DNA from 3 places in the Streptococcus sp. 544 genome. Region 3 is predicted to be linked to each of the others. Evidence: predicted binding sites of a transcription regulator. Region 3 holds the regulator's gene; each other region holds the start of a gene.
The links. Region 3 encodes NrdR, which represses ribonucleotide reductase genes. Its sites were predicted from a motif close to ACACNATATATNGTGT; they were not measured.
Positions count from the first base shown of each region.

Region 1: a site for NrdR is predicted at 1,585-1,600, ahead of nrdH (glutaredoxin-like protein NrdH). Genes of this name have one in related genera too.
Region 2: a site for NrdR is predicted at 2,923-2,938, ahead of nrdD (anaerobic ribonucleoside-triphosphate reductase). Genes of this name have one in related genera too.

Region 1 is NZ_VMMU01000004.1:1,949-6,900, forward strand. It holds gene ptsP (phosphoenolpyruvate--protein phosphotransferase) at 1-1,091, opposite strand, end outside; gene HT728_RS02165 (phosphocarrier protein HPr) at 1,097-1,360, opposite strand; gene nrdH (glutaredoxin-like protein NrdH) at 1,711-1,929, shown strand; gene nrdE (class 1b ribonucleoside-diphosphate reductase subunit alpha) at 2,010-4,169, shown strand; gene nrdF (class 1b ribonucleoside-diphosphate reductase subunit beta) at 4,357-4,952, shown strand, end outside.
Region 2 is NZ_VMMU01000019.1:2,307-7,258, reverse strand. It holds gene cls (cardiolipin synthase) at 1-1,083, shown strand, start outside; gene HT728_RS07935 (damage-inducible protein CinA) at 1,340-2,878, shown strand; gene nrdD (anaerobic ribonucleoside-triphosphate reductase) at 2,998-4,952, shown strand, end outside.
Region 3 is NZ_VMMU01000001.1:22,369-27,320, reverse strand. It holds gene HT728_RS00125 (Rgg/GadR/MutR family transcriptional regulator) at 1-787, opposite strand, end outside; gene HT728_RS00120 (hypothetical protein) at 1,040-1,807, opposite strand; gene HT728_RS00115 (ABC transporter ATP-binding protein) at 1,823-2,518, opposite strand; gene HT728_RS00110 (GntR family transcriptional regulator) at 2,523-2,888, opposite strand; gene nrdR (transcriptional regulator NrdR) at 3,028-3,501, shown strand; gene HT728_RS00100 (replication initiation and membrane attachment family protein) at 3,502-4,671, shown strand; gene dnaI (primosomal protein DnaI) at 4,672-4,952, shown strand, end outside.

The sequences.
Region 1 (4,952 bases), on a different contig from region 3:
ATACGAAGGGCACGAAATCCAAGGAATGGGTTCATTTCATGTGGCATATCGAAGTAAGGAAGTTCCTTATCTCCACCAATATCCATTGTACGAACAACCACTGGTTTACCATTCATTCCCTCAAGAACAGCCTTGTATGCTTCATACTGTTCGTCTTCAGTTGGGAAGTCTTGAGAATCCATGTACAAGAATTCTGTACGGTAAAGTCCAACAGCTTCTGCACCGTTGTTGTTAACACCTTCCACGTCTTTTGGAGTACCGATGTTAGCTGCTAACTCGAAGTGTTTACCGTCAGCAGTTACTGTTTGAGCATCTTTCAAAAGTGCCCATTCAGCTTTTTGTTTAGCATAAGCTTCACCAGCTGCTTTAAATTCTGCCGCTTGTTCATCTGTTGGGTTGATAATGACTTCACCAGTAATTCCGTTAACGGCAAGGATATCACCGTCTTTCACTACTTCAGTGATGTTATTTGTTCCCAATACAGCTGCAATTTCAAGTGTACGTGCCATGATAGCTGAGTGGCTTGTACGTCCACCGATATTTGTTACAAAAGCTTTTACAAAGTTTTTGTCCAATTGAGCTGTATCAGATGGTGTCAAATCATGCGCAATCACGATTACTTCTTCGTTGATTGAAGCTGGGTTTGGCAATTTCTTACCAAGAAGGTTTGCCAATACACGTTTTGTCACGTCGCGGATGTCCGCTGCACGTTCTTGCATGTATGGGTTGTCTTCCATACCTTCAAAGATAGTGATGAACATGTCAGTCACTTCTTTAAGACCTGCTTCTGCATTGACTTTCTTAGCACGAATTGTTTCTTTAATCTGACCAATCAATTCTGGGTCAGAAAGAACCATCAAATGAGCGTCAAAAACTTGAGCCGCTTCTTCACCAAGCGTACCTACAGCTTTCTCGCGGATAAGAGAAAGCTCGTTTTGAGAAGCTTCAAGAGCAACATCCAAACGAGCCTCTTCTGCGTTTGTATCTTCGACTGAAATAGTCTCGAATGACAAATCCGGTTGAACGAGTAGATATGCTTTTGCAACTGCAACACCGTCAGATGCTGCGATTCCTTTAAGCATTTCTGTCATTTCCCTTATGCCAATCCTTCTTTTTCCATTGTTTCTGAGATTGCAGCGATAGCGTCATCTGCATCTGCACCTTCAGCTGAGATAGTTACGTCAGCACCTTGGCCAACACCAAGACTCATAACACCCATAATTGATTTAAGGTTAACTGATTTACCTTTGTACTCAAGAGTGATATCTGAAGCAAATTTGCTAGCAGTTTGTACCAACAATGTTGCTGGACGTGCGTGAATACCTGTTTCTGCCACTACGTGGAAATCTTTAGAAGCCATAGTTTGACTCTCCTTTTGTTCTTTCTTTTTTTGAGTTATATGTGATAACCCTTACAATTTGGTATTATACCATCTTCTAGGATTTTTTTCAAGCATTTTCTGGATTTTCCTTCAATTTCCTTTCAGATAACTTGCTGAAAATCTTCTGTCCTAGATAATAAAACACAGGATATAGTTTCTTTAAAAACGATTTATAGGATAATCATTGCTATTTTATAAAGCAAACACTACATATTGTGTTTTGTGAGCTTGACTAGAAAAACAGACCACTATATTTAGTTTAAATCATTGACAAATTTTTATTTTCTGATATACTAAGATAGTATTAAATTTTGAAGAGGAGTTACACAATGGTAACCGTTTATTCTAAAAACAATTGTGTCCAATGTAAAATGACCAAACGTTTCTTGGACAGTAATAACGTTGAATATAAAGAAATCAATCTTGATGAGCAGCCTGAGTACATCGATCAAGTCAAAGAACTCGGTTTTAGCGCAGCTCCTATTATTCAAACACCAACTGAAGTCTTTTCAGGTTTCCAACCAGGAAAACTGAAACAATTAGCATAATCTTAGTACATCATCCAGAAGAAACTGCTTCTAGGCCTAACTTAGAAGCCTTTCTTTTGTAATTAGATAAGGGAAATTTTATGGGATTAAAACATCTTGAAGACGTGACTTACTTCCGTCTCAATAACGAAATCAACCGTCCTGTTAATGGACAAATCATGCTTCATAAAGATAAGGAAGCCTTGGATGCCTTCTTTAAAGAAAATGTCGTTCCAAACACTATGGTTTTTGATTCAATTAAAGATAAAATCAACTACCTCATTGACCACAACTACATCGAAACAGCCTTTATCAAGAAATACCGTCCAGAGTTCTTGGAAGAATTGTCACAATTTATCAAAGACCAAAACTTCCAATTCAAGTCTTTCATGGCTGCTTATAAATTTTACAATCAATATGCCTTAAAGACTAATGACGGTGAATATTATCTTGAAAGTATGGAAGACCGTGTCTTCTTTAACGCCCTTTATTTCGCTGATGGGAATGAAGCTGTTGCAATCGATATTGCCAATGAAATCATCCACCAACGCTACCAACCTGCTACTCCTTCCTTCTTGAATGCTGGACGTGCTCGTCGTGGGGAGTTGGTATCTTGTTTCTTAATCCAAGTGACGGATGACATGAACTCTATCGGACGTTCTATCAACTCTGCCCTTCAACTTTCACGTATTGGTGGTGGTGTGGGAATTACCCTCAGCAACCTTCGTGAAGCTGGTGCACCTATCAAGGGGTATGAAGGAGCAGCTTCTGGTGTCGTACCAGTTATGAAACTCTTCGAAGATAGCTTCTCTTACTCAAACCAATTGGGGCAACGTCAAGGTGCTGGGGTTGTCTACCTCAACGTCTTTCACCCAGATATCATCGCCTTCCTTTCAACTAAGAAAGAAAACGCCGATGAAAAAGTTCGTGTCAAGACCCTTTCACTTGGTGTCGTTGTACCAGATAAATTCTACGAATTGGCTCGTAAAAATGAAGAAATGTACCTCTTCAGCCCTTACTCTGTAGAAAAAGAATACGGTGTGCCATTCAACTACATCGATATTACTGAAAAATACGATGAACTAGTTGCAAATCCAAATATTCGCAAGACAAAAATCAAGGCGCGTGATTTGGAAACTGAAATCTCCAAATTGCAACAAGAGTCTGGCTATCCTTATGTCGTCAACATTGATACGGCCAACCGTGCAAATCCTATTGATGGTAAGATTATCATGAGTAACTTGTGTTCTGAGATTCTTCAGGTCCAAGAACCAAGCTTGATCAACGATGCTCAAGAATTCCTTCAGATGGGAACGGATGTTTCATGTAACCTTGGTTCAACCAACGTGGTCAACATGATGACTTCACCTGATTTTGGTCGTTCTATCCGTGCTATGGTTCGTGCTTTAACTTTCGTTACAGATAGTTCACACATCGTAGCTGTTCCTACCATCGACCACGGAAATAGCCAAGCTCATACCTTTGGTCTTGGTGCCATGGGACTTCACAGCTACCTTGCTCAACAACTCATTGAATATGGATCGCCTGAGTCTGTTGAATTTACAAGCATCTACTTTATGCTTATGAACTACTGGACCTTGGTTGAATCAAACAATATTGCGCGTGAACGTGGTATCACCTTCCACAACTTTGAAAAATCAGACTATGCTAAGGGAAGCTACTTCGACAAGTATGTAACTGGCGAATTTATTCCAAAATCAGACCGTGTTAAAGAACTTTTCAAAGATGTCTTTATCCCAAGTGCTGCTGACTGGGCTGAACTTCGCGACAAGGTTCAAGCAGATGGTCTTTACCACCAAAACCGCCTTGCTGTTGCTCCAAATGGTTCGATCAGTTACATCAATGACGTTTCGGCTTCTATCCACCCGATTACGCAACGTATCGAAGAACGCCAAGAAAAGAAAATCGGTAAAATCTACTATCCTGCTGCTGGCTTGTCAACAGAAACGATTCCTTACTACACTTCTGCCTACGACATGGATATGCGTAAGGTGATTGATGTTTACGCTGCTGCAACAGAGCACGTGGACCAAGGTCTTTCACTCACACTCTTTATGCGTAGTGACATTCCAAAAGGACTTTACGAATGGAAGAAAGAAAACAAACAAACGACACGTGACTTGTCTATCCTTCGTAACTATGCCTTTAACAAGGGTATCAAGTCTATCTACTACGTCCGTACTTTCACAGACGATGGTGGAGAAGTCGGTGCTAACCAATGTGAAAGTTGTGTGATTTAGTTTCTAGCATAGAAACACTATTTTTCCCCTAGGTAGCACTGATAAAATCAAATCTACTATGTCATAACATAATTTATGTAACATTTTAAAAGTCGGGCTTCCGACTTTTTGTGCGATACTCCTATAGAATTATGGTAGAATAGAATAATTGTGAGTTCGCAATACTAAACACAGAAAGAGATTTCAAATGGAAACTTACTACAAAGCCATTAACTGGAATGCCATCGAAGATGTCATCGACAAATCAACTTGGGAAAAACTGACGGAGCAATTCTGGCTCGATACACGTATTCCCTTGTCAAACGACTTGGATGACTGGAGAAAGCTATCTAACAAAGAGAAAGACTTGGTTGGAAAAGTCTTTGGTGGTTTAACCCTTCTCGACACTATGCAATCTGAAACTGGGGTTGAAGCCCTTCGCGCAGATATCCGTACACCACATGAGGAAGCTGTTTTCAATAACATCCAATTTATGGAATCTGTCCACGCTAAATCTTATTCATCAATCTTTTCTACCTTAAATACTAAGGCTGAGATTGAAGAAATTTTCGAATGGACCAATACCAATCCTTATCTGCAAAAGAAGGCTGAGATTGTCAACGAAATCTACCTCAACGGTAGCCCACTTGAAAAGAAAGTTGCCAGTGTCTTCCTCGAAACCTTCCTCTTCTACTCTGGTTTCTTCACACCGCTCTACTATCTAGGAAATAACAAGTTGGCCAACGTTGCGGAAATCATTAAACTGATTATTCGTGACGAATCTGTTCACGGAACCTACATTGG
Region 2 (4,952 bases), on a different contig from region 3:
TTTTTTCCTAACGGAGAAGCTATGTGGAAAAAGATGGTAGAAGATCTTAAAAAGGCTGAGAAATTTATCTTCTTGGAATATTACATTATAGAAGAAGGTTTGATGTGGAATCGTATCCTAGAAATCTTGGAGCAAAAGGTCGCTCAAGGCATTGAAGTTAAACTGCTCTATGATGATATTGGCTGTATGGCTACTTTAACAGGAGATTATGCACATCGACTTCGTCAGCTGGGCATCGAGGCCCATAAATTCAATAAAGTTATTCCTCGTTTGACAGTAGCCTATAATAACAGAGATCATAGAAAAATATTGATTGTTGATGGTCAGATAGCCTATACTGGTGGGGTCAATCTGGCAGATGAGTATATTAACCACGTCGAGAGATTTGGTTATTGGAAGGATAGTGGAATTCGCTTAGACGGACTAGCGGTAAAAGCCCTGACACGCTTATTTTTAACCACTTGGTACATCAATCGAGGAGAGATTAGTGATTTTGATCAATATCATTTAGAAAATCATTCTATCCCAAGTGACGGTTTAACCATTCCATACGGAAGTGGACCCAAGCCAATTTTTCGAACGCAGGTAGGGAAAAAGGTTTATCAGAGTTTGATCAATCAAGCAACGGAATCGGTCTATATTACGACACCTTATTTGATCATAGACTATGATTTAACGGAGACAATCAAAAATGCTGCTATGAGAGGGGTCGATGTTCGGATTGTTACCCCTTACATACCAGATAAGAAGTTCATTCAGTTAGTCACAAGAGGCGCTTATCCAGACCTTCTTTCTGCTGGTGTTCGAATTTATGAGTATAGTCCAGGTTTTATTCATAGTAAGCAGATGTTGGTAGACGAAGATTTTGCGGTGGTGGGGACAATCAATCTCGACTACCGAAGCTTGGTACACCATTATGAAAATGCAGTCTTACTCTATAAAACTCCCTCTATAATGGAAATCGCCCGAGATTTTCAAAATATATTTGCAGATTCTCAGGAAGTTTATCCCCATTCTATCAAAACGAGCTGGTATCAAAAACTTGTAAAAGAAATCGCCCAGTTATTCGCCCCAATCTTATAAGAAATCTAGGACTTAGGAAATGACCGAGTCCTCTTTTTCTTGCTTTTTACGAATAGAAAGATATAGGGGAGGGACGATGCTGACTCAGAAAGAATTGGATTATATCATAACATTTAAACAGACACATTTACACCGTTTTCGGGAAATTGAAACCTTTGTGAAACTATGCAAAAAATCACTCAAACAGCCATCGCAAGCTGACAATCCTAGGACTTTTTGATATACTAAGACAGATAAATTGAATAGGAGAAACGATATGAGTGTGTATGGTAGAGTAGAAGAAGTTCATCAGGAGAATCGTGAACCTCTAGAATACCAAATCAAACAAGAATCGCATCATCGTGAATCAAGTCGTCTTCCTTTGGTGAAAATTTTACTATGGAGTACGCTTGTAACGGGGATAACTCTAGGAGTACCGCTATTACTCGATTTAATGAGTGCACAGGAAGTGCAGGATTTTTATACAGGTTGGGCCCTTCATCAGGCAGGGAAGATTTACAGCGATTATTATGGAAGTCAAGGTTTGCTTTATTATTTGCTGACTTACGTGACTCAGGGCGGATTTTTCTTTGCCATCTTTGAGTGGTTAGCCTTGGTAGCAGGAGGATTTTTCCTCTTTAGATCAGCGGATACCTTGACAGAGCAAGGAGAGCAAGCTGGACAAGTGGTGACTATTTTTTACATGCTAGTTACAGGTCTTGCTTTTGGTGGAGGCTATGCGACTCTTTTAGCGCTTCCTTTCTTATTCGCGGCCTTTAGTTTAGTTGCGGCTTATCTAAGCAATCCAAGCCATGATAAGGGATTTATACGGATTGGGCTGGCTTTGGCGGGAGGATTTTTCTTTGCCCCCTTGTCATCGCTCCTGTTTATTGCTGTAGTGAGTTTAGGCTTGTTGGTCTTTAACCTTGGGCATAGACGCTTTGCGCATGGGTTTTATCAGTTTCTTGCAGTGGCTTTAGGTTTTTCACTTATCTTTTATCCAACTGCCTACTATAGTGTTGCAACAGGAAGTTTTGGGGATGCCATTAGTGGTATTCGTTATCCTATTGACAGTATTAGCTTTGATTTCACTTCTAAAATTTTAGAGAATATGGCTTTTTATGGCTTGTTGTCCCTTGGTTTGGGATTTGTGGTTTGTATCTTTTTAGGTCTCTTTCAATCCAAGCCCTCTAAACTATACGTCATTTCGGTTCCTGCAAGTCTTGTGACAATTTTAGGTTTGATTTTGCTTTTCTTTTCACAAGAGCCTCTGCACGCTTCTTATTTGATGGTCGTCTTCCCTGTTTTCCTACTTTTATTGGTAACCAATATTAAGAGTCAACAGAGGGGGCGTAGTGTTAGAAGAAGACGAAGAGAAACGCCAGTTAGCCTATGGAGTCGTTTTTTTAAAGGAAATCTATATCTGCCAGTTTTAGGGCTTGTCTATCTTTTGACTGTTCCTTTTTTGATGAAGTTTGTCCTTTATCCGGTACCTTATCAAGAACGTAATCGTCTTGCTGATTTGGTAAAAGAGGAGACAAATACGGAAGATGCTATCTATGCATGGGATGATACTGCGACTCTTTATCGTAAGAGTGAGCGCTTGTCGCCATCGGCGATTTTGTCTCCCGTGCACTATACAGCAACTGAGGAAAACCGGAATAAGCTACTCAATGACTTGAAAGAAAAACAACCTAAGGTGATTGTGGTGAATGACAAGGTGCCAGTCTGGTCTGAAGTGGAAACACTCTTAAAAGAAAATTACCAACCAGTAAAGACGGATTACTCAGAGTTTAAAGTCTATAAAATTAAATAACCAAATCAATATCTTGTGTATTTTTAAAAATTTTAGGATTTTTAACACAAGATATTGATTTTTCTTTTTAGAGTGGTATAATACTTTTTAGAAAGAACATTTTAGAAAAGAGAATGCATATGATTGCACTAGAAGAAAAAATTACAATTTTGCCAACTCTCTTCGTCGAGAAACGAGATGGGAGACGTGTTGTATTTGATGTGGACAAGATTGACAAGGCTCTCCACAAGGCGGCAGACAAGGTTATGGATGTGACACCCTTGGTCGAAAAACGCCTCAATGCTCTGACCGAGCGAATTGTCACAGAAATTCATAGTCGCTTTCCACAGGGGGTTAAGATTTACGAAATTCAAAATATTGTAGAACATGAACTCCTTGAAGCCAAAGAATATGCGCTGGCTGAGGAGTATATTACTTATCGGACGCAGAGGGATTTTGAGCGCTCAAAAGCGACAGATATTAACTTTAGTATCCATAAACTACTCAACAAAGACCAAGCAGTTGTCAATGAAAATGCTAATAAAGACAGCGATGTCTTTAATACCCAGCGTGATTTGACAGCAGGGATTGTTGGGAAATCAATCGGACTGCAAATGCTGCCTAAGCACGTAGCCAATGCCCACCAAAAGGGAGATATCCACTATCACGATTTGGACTACAGCCCCTATACCCCTATGACCAACTGCTGTTTGATTGACTTTAAAGGTATGTTGGAAAATGGTTTTAAGATTGGAAATGCAGAGGTAGAAAGTCCCAAGTCTATCCAGACTGCGACAGCTCAGATTTCCCAAATTATCGCCAACGTTGCTTCTAGCCAGTACGGTGGCTGTTCAGCTGACCGTATCGATGAAGTTTTGGCGCCTTATGCAGAGAAGAACTATCAAAAACATCTCAAAGATGCAGAAGAGTGGGTATTGCCTGAAAAACGAGAAGATTATGCCTGGAAGAAAACCCAAAAAGACATCTATGATGCCATGCAATCTCTTGAGTATGAAATCAATACTCTCTTCACTTCAAATGGACAAACACCTTTTACTTCGCTAGGTTTTGGTATGGGAACCAGTCGTTTTGAACGAGAAATTCAAAAAGCTATTTTAAACATTCGCATCAAGGGGCTTGGTTCGGAGCATCGTACAGCCATCTTCCCTAAGCTCATCTTTACGCTGAAAAGAGGCCTTAACTTGGAAGAAGGGACTCCCAACTACGACATTAAGCAGTTGGCTCTTGAGTGTGCAACCAAGCGGATGTACCCAGATGTTTTGTCCTATGATAAGATTATCGAGTTGACAGGTTCTTTCAAAGTTCCTATGGGATGTCGTTCGTTCCTTCAAGGATGGAAGGATGAAAATGGTGTAGAAGTCAATTCAGGTCGGATGAATCTAGGCGTTGTGACGGTTAACCTGCCTCGTATTGCCCTCGAGTCTGAGGGCGACATGAATAAGTTCTGGGAAATCTTCAACGAGCGTATGAATATCGCTGAGGATGCTCTGGTTTACCGTGTCGAACGAACCAAGGAAGCGACACCGGCAAATGCTCCTATTCTTTATCAGTACGGTGCTTTTGGCCATCGTCTAGGTAAAGAAGAGAGTGTTGACCAGCTCTTTAAGAATCGTCGTGCAACCGTTTCGCTGGGCTATATCGGCTTGTATGAAGTAGCGACAGTTTTCTTTGGAAATAGCTGGGAACACAATCCAGAAGCCAAGGAATTCACGCTAGACATCATTCGAGATATGAAACGCCGTGTAGAAGAGTGGTCAGACCAATATGGTTATCATTTCTCTATCTACTCAACACCGTCCGAAAGCTTGACAGACCGTTTCTGTCGATTAGATACAGACAAGTTTGGCTCTATTCCTGATATCACAGACAAGGAATACTACACCAACTCTTTCCACTACGATGTTCGTAAAAATCCAACACCGTTTGAAAAATTGGACTTTGAGAAAGTCTATCCAGAAGCAGGTGCGTCAGGTGGTTTCATCCATTATTGTGAGTATCCAGTTCTTCAACAAAATCCTAAGGCCCTGGAAGCTGTCTGGGACTATGCCTATGACCGTGTGGGATATTTGGGGAC
Region 3 (4,952 bases):
TCGTTGCTATGCACTTTCTCATTTCTAAAACAGAACGTTTATTTTTGTCTTTTTTTAAAGTATATAAGTTTTCGGCATAGTGAAAAACTAATTTTTCATATATCTCAGTTTCTGTAAAATAACAATGTTTTAGTTGCTTTTTAAAATATAAAGAATCTAAAAATTCCTCTCTTTCTATACACGTGATATATCCATTTAGTAACATGGTGGCAAGCAATCTACGATAATGTGGTAAATCTCTGTAGAATTCGGAACGTTGACACATTTCTCTTGATAAGCACATCATAGTAGGGTGAGATAATACATCTATAGTATTCATAAACAAAAGTAATTCATAGCATCCCCAGTATTCCACAGAAAAAAGATAGTCAGATAGATATTTAATATCAGATTCATGGTAATAGATTTTTTCTGACAAATCTTGTAAGCGAATTTTTACTAGAATGGTATTCAGAGTATAGAATTTCTCTCTTTTTGTAGTCTTTTCAAGTTGAGAAATAAGTAGTTTTTCCATTCCTGAAATATCTCTTTTAGAGCTTAGAAGTCGAATTTGCTCTAATAATTCATTTATTTCATCCCGATGAAAGTCATTTGCAGCATACATAAATTCTTCAACAGGAATATTAATAGCATCTAATGCTTGCATAAATTTACCAATCGTCAGATCAGAATTTTCTCTTTCAAATCTAGAAATATGTGATGTAGATAGACCATGTTTTGCAACATCTTTTAATGTTAATCCACGTGATTCTCTAAATTGTTTAAAAATTTTTCCGTAATTTTTCATTTCTGTCACCTCAATTGCTTATATGGGAATTTTTTAGTATGTTTTCAAAATATTATATCATATATAAAAAAGAAAGTGAGGTTGTTTATATGAATAAAAAGATGATTATAACCATGATTCTATGTATTCTAGAGTCAATAATTGTTATTGGTGTTGGCTAAAACCAAAATTAGTTAGCAATAATCTAAAAAACACAGAAAATCAATTTTTTATTAATTTGACTTTCTGTGTTTTTCTTATTTGATTTTAAAATTATTGCAAATTAACCTTGTTTCTCAAAATATAGTAGGTTCCGAGGTAAAAGATAGCTATGAAAATGAGTTCTTCAACAATGGCTATACCTGCTCCCATATAGAAATGGTCATTAAGCCCTACAAGTGAATTGACATAGAAATTAGAACTAAGATTGAAGAAAAGTTCAATAAATCCAATGACGATTTGGATACCAATGTAGGCTGCAACAGCGAGTGCTGTACGGTATTCATTGAAAAGCTGTCCAATGGAAATAGCCAAGTAGATGCAGAGGATGCTGGAAATGGTATTTAGTAGGAAGGATATACCTGTAAGAAAGATCTGAGGGAGATGTGTTTCTACAAATGTAATCACATAAGAAAGAGGGATCCATTCTGGAACCGTTATGGTCACAATAATAACAGCACTTAGAACTAGGATAGCAGTGCTAATCATCGACCAGATGAAGGCACCGACTAGTTTGGCTGTGATGATATGGTGTTCAGATACTGGAAGGGTCAAAGTCAGATAGCCTTGTCGGTCATAGACACTGCCTTTAAAGCGTTTAATGATTAAGAAAAGAGTTGAAATTCCAAGTGTAATCATCAAGCCACCAAAGACGAGGGCTAGAAAAGTAAGTAAAACAGGTTGGCTTTCTTTGACAGGCAGATTGTTATAGGTCTGTGCTTGTATCCCGATAAGGGCAGAAAGGACTAGCACGGCTGCGTAGAGGGCTAAATACCACTTGTTAACATTTTTAAATTCGTAGCGAACTAAATTCCAAAACATAATAATCTCCTTTGCTTAGGCCTTAAATTCCTGACGGAAGAGCTGGTCAATGGATTCACCAGACTCATAGCGAATATCGTCTACATTGCCTTGACGAACGACTTTTCCGTCTTTGAGGAAGACAATTTCATCCAAGATTGGCTCGATATCTGAAATCAAGTGGGTAGAAATCAAAACGGTAGAAGTTGGTGAGTAGTTGTTGATAATGGTATTGAGGATATACTCACGGGCTGCTGGATCCACCCCACCAATGGGTTCGTCTAAAACGTAGAGACGGGCATCACGGCTCATAACCAAAATCAATTGGACTTTTTCCTTGTTTCCTTTTGATAGTTTCTTGAGACGACTATTTTCATCAATACCAAGGTCTGCAAGTAGATGATGGGCACGTTCAAGATTGAAATCTTTATAGAAGGTCTTGAAGTAGGTTAGGGCTTCTTTGACCTTCATTTGTTCATTAAGATAGGTGGTATCAGGTAAATAAGCTACGATGGCCTTGGTTGCTGGGCTTGGGTCCATGTCGTTGATAAGGACACGTCCTTGATCTGGTTGTAAGAGGCCATTGATTAGTTTAATCAGGGTTGTTTTTCCTGAGCCGTTTGGGCCAAGGAGACCAACAATTTTTCCAGCTGGAATGTCAAGAGAAACATTTTCAAGGGCTGGTGTTGCTCCATATGATTTGGATACATTTTCAAATGCTAGTAATGACATAGGCTTAAACTCCTTTAATATAATCGCCGACTACGCTTGGTAGTTCTTCTTTTTCATAGCCAAAATGGGTCATGGAGGAAACGAAGTGTTCCAATTCTTCTTCTGATAATTGTTTGCGCGATTGGGCGATCAGCTCTTTATCTTCAGTCACAAATCGTCCAGTTGTGCGCTTGCTGTAGACAAATCCTTCTCGTTCAAGGTCTGACAAGGCTCTTTGGATGGTGTTTGGATTGACACCGGCCTCGCTTGCTAGCTCTCTCACGGTTGGAAGTTGTTGATTGGCTTCCAGTGTATGGGAAACAATCTGAAGCTTGATTTTCTCCATAATCTGTAAATAGATGGGTTTTTTGTTGTCAAATGTCCAGGACATCTTGGTCTCCTTTCTTTTATCTTTTTGTCTTAATTAAATAATACAACAAAACAAAAAACTTGTCAAGCAAAAAGAAGAATTGTTTTGGGAATCGTTTAAAAAATGGTATAATGAAAAGAAAACGATAAGGAGGGAAAGGATGCGTTGTCCAAAATGTGGGGCTACCAAGTCAAGTGTTATCGATAGTCGCCAAGCAGAAGAAGGGAACACCATTCGTAGAAGACGTGAGTGCGACGAATGCCAACACCGTTTTACAACCTACGAACGGGTAGAAGAAAGAACCTTAGTGGTTGTTAAAAAAGATGGCACACGGGAACAATTCTCCAGAGATAAAATCTTTAATGGGATTATCCGCTCAGCCCAGAAACGTCCTGTGTCAAGTGATGAAATCAACATGGTAGTCAATCGTATCGAACAGAAACTCCGTGGTCGAAATGAAAATGAAATTCAAAGTGAGGACATTGGTTCACTCGTCATGGAGGAGTTGGCTGAGTTAGATGAGATTACCTATGTACGTTTTGCCAGTGTCTATCGTAGTTTTAAGGATGTTAGTGAGTTAGAGAGCTTGCTCCAACAAATCACCCAGTCCTCTAAAAAGAAAAAGGAAAGATAAATGAAGCCAATTGACCGTTTTTCTTATCTAAAGAATAATCGGGTGTCGCAAGATACCTCATCTCTGGTACAGTGCTACCTCCCGATTATCGGTCAGGAGGCACTGAGCCTTTATCTTTATACGATTAGTTTTTGGGATAATGGCAGAAAGGAATATCTTTTTTCAAGCATTCTTAACCATCTCAACTTTGGGATGGATAGACTGATAAAATCCCTGAAAATCCTATCTGCTTTTAATCTCTTGACCCTCTATCAAAAGGGGGATGTTTATCAGCTAGCCCTCCATGCTCCTCTTTCAAGTCAGGATTTCTTGGAACATCCTGTTTATCGCAGACTTTTGGAGAAGAAGATTGGTGATGCAGCTGTGGAGGATTTGAAAGTTGAGAGCACTGAGGGAGAAGAAATACCTGTCTCACTCAATCAAGTCTTTCCAGATTTGGCAGAGCTGGGAAGTCAAGAAGACCTTGGTCTCAAGAAGAAAGTGGCCAACGATTTTGACTTGGACCATTTTCGTCAGCTTATGGCTCGAGATGGACTTCGCTTTGCGGATGAGCAGTCCGACGTCTTAAACCTCTTTGCCATTGCCGAGGAGAAGAAATGGACTTGGTTTGAAACCTATCAATTGGCTAAGTCAACAGCTGTTTCCCGGGTTATTTCAACCAAACGCATGCGGGAAAAAATCGCTCAAAAACCGATTTCCTCTGACTTTAGTCCTAAGGAAGCGACCATTATCAAGGAAGCCAAAAGTAAAACGGCCTTGCAGTTCTTGGCAGAAATCAAGCAAACACGCAAGGGAACTATTACTCAAACAGAAAGAGAACTCTTGCAACAGATGGCTGGCTTGGGCTTGCTGGACGAAGTCATCAATATCATTCTCTTGTTGACTTTTAATAAGGTGGATTCAGCAAATATCAATGAGAAATATGCCATGAAGGTAGCCAATGACTACGCCTATCAAAAGATACATTCGGCAGAAGAGGCAGTCTTACGAATTCGTGAGAGAGGGCAGAAGAATCAGGCTCAAAAAAGCAGTAACCCCAGTCCTGCCAAGTCCAATGTACCCAAGTGGAGTAATCCAGATTATAAGAATGAAACCAGCGAGGAAACTCGTCTGGAACTAGAACGTAAGAAACAAGAACTATTAGCTCGATTAGAAAAAGGAGGAGATTAGATGGAAAGTGTCGGAGACGTACTCAAACGTCAACCTAGCCGTTTTCATTATCAAGATTTGGTCCAGAAAATTATGAAGGACCCTGATGTTGCGGCCTTTATCCAGCAAGAATCCTTGACTCCAGAGGAATTAAATCGCAGTATCTCCAAGTTTAATCAATATATCACCGAGCGTGACAAATTTCTCCGTGGTGATACGGATTATATTGCTAAAGGCTACAAGCCGATTTTGGTTATGAATCATGGTTATGCGGATGTTTCTTACGAAGAAACTCCTGAACT